DNA from 3 places in the Tunturiibacter psychrotolerans genome. Region 1 is predicted to be linked to each of the others. Evidence: riboswitches for the same ligand, from Rfam matches in the RefSeq annotation. Region 1 holds a riboswitch; each other region holds the start of a gene.
The links. Region 1 has a riboswitch for cobalamin ahead of RBB77_RS07120 (cobaltochelatase subunit CobN). Riboswitches for the same ligand answer to the same signal wherever they lie in the genome.
Positions count from the first base shown of each region.

Region 2: another riboswitch for cobalamin. It lies ahead of RBB77_RS06335 (carboxypeptidase regulatory-like domain-containing protein); the one in region 1 lies ahead of RBB77_RS07120 (cobaltochelatase subunit CobN).
Region 3: another riboswitch for cobalamin. It lies ahead of cobG (precorrin-3B synthase); the one in region 1 lies ahead of RBB77_RS07120 (cobaltochelatase subunit CobN).

Region 1 covers NZ_CP132942.1:1,748,389-1,750,651, forward strand. The annotation lists gene RBB77_RS07115 (3-oxoacid CoA-transferase subunit B) at 1-615, shown strand, start outside; cobalamin riboswitch at 685-877, shown strand; gene RBB77_RS07120 (cobaltochelatase subunit CobN) at 1,034-2,263, shown strand, end outside.
Region 2 covers NZ_CP132942.1:1,545,970-1,548,232, forward strand. The annotation lists gene RBB77_RS06330 (ectonucleotide pyrophosphatase/phosphodiesterase) at 1-719, shown strand, start outside; cobalamin riboswitch at 816-1,013, shown strand; gene RBB77_RS06335 (carboxypeptidase regulatory-like domain-containing protein) at 1,093-2,263, shown strand, end outside.
Region 3 covers NZ_CP132942.1:1,430,129-1,432,391, reverse strand. The annotation lists gene cobG (precorrin-3B synthase) at 1-953, opposite strand, end outside; cobalamin riboswitch at 1,216-1,408, opposite strand; tRNA gene RBB77_RS05920 (tRNA-Arg) at 1,719-1,795, opposite strand; gene ispG (flavodoxin-dependent (E)-4-hydroxy-3-methylbut-2-enyl-diphosphate synthase) at 1,861-2,263, shown strand, end outside.

The DNA of each region.
Region 1 (2,263 bases):
GGTTTTTATGTGAATCTTGGTATCGGGCTGCCGACCATGATTGCTGAATACGTACCTGCGGGGATCGACGTTATGTTCCAGTCGGAGAATGGAATGCTCGGTGTCGGCGGGCCTCCGACCGATGACTGCGCTGACCCCGACCTCATCAACGCAGGGAAGCAGCCGGTGACGGAACTGCCGGGATGCTCGTTTTTCGCGAGCGAGGAGTCGTTCGCGATGATTCGGGGCGGACACATGGATATGAGCATCCTCGGAGCGATGCAAGTCGACGAGCATGGCAATCTCGCAAACTGGACGATTCCGGGAAAGATGGTGAAGGGCATGGGAGGCGCAATGGACTTGGTGGCGGGGGCACGTCGCGTGATCGTTGCTATGGAACATCAGACCAAAGATGGAGCTTCGAGGATTTTGAAAGAATGCACATTGCCGCTGACCGGACAGCGTGTGGTCCATGACATCGTGACGGAACTTTGTTGGATTCGCGTAAGCCCCGAAGGGCTGGTGTTGACTGAGGTAGCCGATGGGATGGACGCCGCTGAGGTGCAATCCCGGACCGAGGCGAGACTACTTGTTTCGCCAGATCTGCGTCTGATGACCGTCAACGCATCAGGGTAGTGGGCGATTTGCTTGCCGGCCGATTTTCGAGTCGACGTGAGTGTGACATCGCAACGATTTCGTTGTGGTATAACGAAATCTGTCTCGGGTGCCCATCAGGGCATAACAGGGAAGTCCGGTGAAGAGCCGGCGCGGTTCCGCCACTGTAAGTGAGGATAGCTGCTTTGAAGTACCACTTGGCCAATGGCTAGGGAAGGTAAAGCGGCGTGCAGGTCACCTGCCACCTCCAAGCCAGGAGACCTACCCGAGAGTAACCGGCAGACTTCTGCGGAGAACAAGAAGATGCATGATCGCTATTCTTATACGGTTTTCTCATCTGGAGCTCTTTCCATCGAACCTGTTGCCTTAGCGTCGGGAAGAGGTGTGAGCTTTGAGTGAGATGCATCGTCAACGTGTAGTACGGGCAGACGGTCGCCCCGTGAACATTGTGCAGCGGCGTGCGCATCTCTCCTATTGTTTTTCCGGCTGCTGTTGCGGGAGGATTGAGCGCGGCTATGCACAGGTGCCCGCCGAAACATACAAGGAAGAGTGGACTCGCCGGAAGATGCGAAATGCGGTCCATCTTACGAAGGCGGGATGTCTCGGACCCTGTGTTTTATCAAATGTGGCGAGCTTAGTCTTTGATGGAAGGGCAGTGTGGTTTCATTCTGTCAACACACCCTGGCAAGTGAAACAGATATTTGAATACATTGATGCGATGTTAGAAGCGGATCGCTTTTTGCAGCCGCCAGAAGAATTGCTTGAATATGTCTTTAACTTTTACGACTGGGACGCTCGGCCTCCGGCTTCGGTCTCGATTGCCTCTGAGAATGCGGTACAGGAAGAAGTACAGGGCATTGCCCTTTTTACGCATGCGGACACAGACTTGGTGACGCTTCAAAACGCGCGCCCTGGACTTCCAGGAGACATCAATGTTTTTCCTTATTCCTTGAATAGTCTGCGTAGTGAGGAACAGATGGTTGCGCTGTTAGCGGGAGCTCTGGCGCGGGCTCGCATTATCGTGTTGCGTTTGCACGGGCCATTGAGTTCGGTTGCTGGATTCCAGCTTCTTAGCGCCATGTGCGCTACGCAGAATCGATTCCTCGTCGTGGTGAGCGGTGTCGGCGAGATGAATCCCGAATTTCTTCGTGCCAGTACTGTCGATCCCGATGTCGTCGCGTCCGTGACGACTTATCTGGAGCGTGGTGGAACATCTAATCTTAGGGAATGCTTAAAATACTTGTCCGACCGTCTGCTGCTCACTGGGCATGGTTACGAGAAACCTACAACTCCCGCCGAGCACGGCATCTACATGCAGGATTTAGAGCACGCGGGATACGAGGACTGGCTGCAGCGTGCAGATCGTACGAAGCCGACCGCAGCCATTCTCTTCTATCGCGCTCATCTTCTCAGCGGGAATACTGCCTTCGTTGATGCTCTGGCTGAGGCAGTGGAGTCGCACGGCTTAAACGCGCTCTGCATATTTACATCTAGCATGAAGGCTCTGGATAACGATTTTCCGGCCGCGCTCCGACTGGTTGAAGGACGCGCTAATGTCATCGTCACCACGTTGTCATTTGCAATGGGAGAGATCAACGCCGGCGATGTGACACTTGCCGGTGAGAACATTTCAATCCTAGAGAGAATGGGAATTCCGGTGATCCAGGCA
Region 2 (2,263 bases), 200 kb from region 1:
TCGACGACCAGAAGCGTATCGATCAGGTAGTCGCCTGGCTCAACCTGCCTCCGTCGGAACGTCCGCACTTCATTACCCTCTACTACAGCAACACCGATCACGCCGGACACACCTATGGTCCTGACTCACCTCAAGAGCAGGAGCAGGTCCATCACGTCGATCAACTCATGGGTGATCTCAAAGCCAGACTCGACGCCACTCATCTCCCCATCGACCTCATCATCCTCGCCGATCACGGCATGATAAAGACGGAAGGCGACTGGATCACACTCGACCAATTCGCCGATCTCTCACACTTCAAAACCGAGGGCACGCTCCTCTACGCCGAGAGCGAAGCTGACGCCCAGAAAGCTTACGAGAGCTTTCGCGCTCACCCAGACCCGCGTTTCACCGCCTATCGTCGAGTCGAAGTTCCTGCCTATCTCCACTTCAACGAAAACTCACGCGAAGGCGATCCAGTTATCGTCCCCAACGGTCCCTACAACATTCGCAGCCATGAGAGCCCCCGCAACCCACCCGCAGGCGAACACGGCTATGACGTAACCCGAATGCCCGAGATGAAGGCGATCTTCGTCGCAAATGGTCCCGACATCCGCCCGGGAACGAAGCTCGCCAGCTTTCAAAACGTCGATGTCTATGACTTCATCGCAAAACTCCTACAGCTCAAACCCGCGGCCAACGACGGGGAATTGAAGCCACTGCGACCCGCTCTGAAGTGACTTTTCATGATTTCGTCAAACAAATAATAGATATTTACGCAGAAGGCCGGATCCCTTCCGGCGTCGATTTCACCGAGTCATCGACGTGTGCTAATTTGTAAGAGAAACATCTTGGGTGCCCGCGAGGGCATAAAAGGGAAGCCGGTGTAAGTCCGGCATGGTCCCGCCACTGTAATCAGGAAAAGACTCTTCACGAGCCACTCGGTCTCAATCGGGGAAGGCGAAGAGTCAGGAGCCGCTCAACAGCAGCTTCCGCCTGTAAGTCAGGAGACCTACCCAGGAAAATCGTGATTCTACCCCCGCGTGGAAACGGGGCCGATCGCTCACTGACCCTGAGCCTTACGCCTGCTTTGCCACGCCTTTCGAGGCGAACGTGCTCTTATCGAAGTCAAGCAGCTCCGTCGTCAGAACACTTGTATCAACTCTGACGCTTGCCTTCCTCTTATCCGTCTCTACACTCCTGCACGCCGCAACCGGCGGCAGTATCTCCGGTACCGTCACGGATCAAAGCGGCGCCATCGTTATGGGCGCGGCGCTCAAGCTCGTCAACATCGCACAGCAGACAACATACCAGGCAATCTCCGACAAGCAGGGGTTCTACATATTTCCAAATCTGCCCGTCGGCCACTACGACCTCATCATCACCGCCTCCGGTTTCAACACACAGCGAAGAGCTGACCTTACTGTAGACACCGACTCCGCCATCCGCGTCAACGCTGCTCTCGATATCGGCACGCGGTCCGACGTCGTAACGGTCACGAGCGAAGCCGGCGTTCAAGTCGAGACCGTCGCAACCCATCTCGGTGAGGTAGTATCCGGCGATCAGATGACCGCCATCCCTCTGAACGGCCGCAGTTACACCGATCTGCTCGCCATCCAGCCAGGCGTCGCGCCCGTCACGACTCTTCTTCCCAGCTCCGTCATCATGGCCGGAGTCACCGGCAGCATCGACCCCTCCGGCGATGCCAACCCCGGCACCCTCTCCATCAATGGCCAGCGCGAATCCTCCAACGGATTCATGGTCAACGGAATCAACGTGGAAGAGCCCATGAACGGTGGAACCGCCGTTATCCCCAATCTCGACTCCATCGAGGAGTTCCGCGTCCTTACCACCAACTTCGATCCCGAGTACGGCAACTACAACGGCGGCATCATCACCGTCGTCAGTAAATCCGGGACGAACCGTCTTCACGGCAAAGCATTCGAGTTCTTCCGCAACACCAACCTCGACGCCAAAGGCTACTTCGATCAGACCCGCGCCTCCTTCGACCAGAACCAATACGGCGGAGCCATCGGCGGTCCCATCAAACGCGACAAAATATTCTTCTTCACAGACTTCCAGGGAGCACAAACCACACAAGGCGTCTCAACCGGCAACATCTCAGTCCCCACCGTCTCGCAGCGCAAAGGCAACTTCATCGATCCTTCCTCAAGCAAGAGCACACTCACTGGATGCGTCAGCGGCCCTTATCTGGCCTCGTTACTCTCGCAGGAACTGGGGAGGACAGTTACGGCAAACGATCCCTACTCGGCTCAATCCGTGT
Region 3 (2,263 bases), 320 kb from region 1:
AGCGACAAACCCACGGATTGGAGCCTTGCAGCAACTCGACGAATCGCGCATTCGGGAATGGATCCGATTATGATGCCTCGCCACGGGGCTAGCCGAAGATCTCCATCCCATTCCGTTGCGATTGAGGCAATGCACTGTGTCTGCGCTGACGTCAGCCGTCCGAGAGGAACCAAGGGCACCAGGTTTACGAAACCGGCCTGCTTCGTCAAGTAAACTCCTACAGGCGCCTCGGCCACAAACTTGCGGTCATTCGAACAGGGACAGTCCACCAGAAAGTGAGATAGTTCACTAAGTAGATGGTTCATAGCCTGCGACATTGATGCAATTTTTCTTGCCCTTGCAGGCACGTCAAACTTTTTCGAAATATAGAGGCATACCTGTGCCGCCTCAAGAAGGCAGTCAACTGCCTTATCAATCGTCACGCCGAAGCCAGAAAAAATACCACCGATCACTAGATGAAATAAATGAGAATCGTCGACCGTTATTACTCGCAAGGCCAAATCGTCATCTTCATGGTTAAACCAGCTTCCCCCGCTATCGATAGCAAAGCTGAACTTGGGCGGTAGACCAGCCATCCCTGGGTCTCTGGTAATGCGGCTATCTAGCTCTCGAACAAACGGCCGCGAATCTAAAATCTCGTCGAAGCCTAAGCCGGCGAAGGGGTTTGTCACTACATTGCGAACGCGGTCGTGATTCGGTGAAGGCAAAAAGCCTGCGGAATCAAGTCCCCGAGCCAAATAGTTCAAATTCTCATTTTCAATGCCCCGCATCTGCAGATTTGAACGTGAAGTAATCTCCACATGTCCATCTGAAAATGCGGCGGACAGTTTGGCAATAGCAGAGAGTTGGCTGGGAACAATCATCCCACCCGGAACTCTGATCCGAGTGAGTAGGCCATCCTTTGCCTGAACGGCATGAAGAATTCCAGGGCAGAAATTCTCTCCAACTCTCATCGTAGAACTTTCTTTCTTAACTAGCGGTAAAACGGATCGCTTAGAAATCACGTTTGGCTATCTCGTCGTAGTCCGTCCTGAACGTAAGCCATAATTGCTACTGTCCTCGCAGAGGTCTTAGTTTTTCAAACCTCCACCATCACGCCCATAGCCTGGATGGGAATAACGTTCTTATCGCCACAAGAGGAGTGGGGAAACACAGCCTTGAGAGGTACGCTGTGGTCGCCCGGCCTTCCCCTCGGAGGCGTGTGCAATTCTGCCCATATGGGCAGCGTTTACGGCAGGTTTTCGGACTTACAGGCTGCCTATTCACTCCAGCTTCCCAGTTCACAACCGAACCAGTGCCAATGTGGAGTTTTCGTTCCTGATTACCGCTGCGGGGCAGTTCCGGGATCTCACCGGATTCCCTTTCAGCCTGCTTCTTGGAAGCAGACACCGGAAACATTTTGAGTATAGACCAGATAAATATTCCTAACAACGTGATCCATCACCATTAGGCGATAGATGTCAACGCTTTGTCACGATCGCTATCCCACTCTCGCCTCAGCCGTCTTCCCGCTGTTATCTGTCGTAGCGGATCCTAAGAAGGCCTCTTTATTTTGGTGACAGTTGCCTTAAGTTATCCGATTTACTTTTTCGCTGTTTTAAGAACAGGTGGGTGCCCCACCCGTTCCCGGTGATCAATCTTACTGATCCTCAGCTGCGGGCTCGACCAGTGAAATCGACGGTCGCTTTCCCGCTGCATCATCCGCGGTCTGAAGTGGATGGTGGCCCGGGGCAGAGTCCAACTGCCGACCTTCGCGTTAGGAGTGCGCTGCTCTATGCAACTGAGCTACCGGGCCACGTTTTGCTAGTGTATCGCGTAGGTTGTTGGTGCTGCGGTGGTAAACTTGGGGGTGGAGAGTTTATGCCTGAGATACAGCGTCGACGTGCGGTTACGGTGAATATTGGTGGAATTCGGGTGGGTTCGGATTCACCGGTTGTGGTGCAGTCGATGACGAATACAGATACGGCTGATGTTGAGAGTTCGGTGCAGCAGATTGCGGCGCTGGCGCGCGCCGGCTCCGAGATGGTGCGCGTTACTGTCAACAACGATGAGGCGGCGAAGGCTGTACCTGCGATCGTCGAGGAGCTTGCGAAGAAGGGCTGGTCAACTCCGATCATTGGGGACTTTCACTACAACGGTCACCTGCTGCTGAAGAAGTACCCCGAGACGGCGAAGGCGCTGGCGAAGTACAGGATCAATCCGGGCAATGTGTCGATCGGGCGGAAGGATGATGACAACTTCCGGACGATGGTTGAGGTTGCGG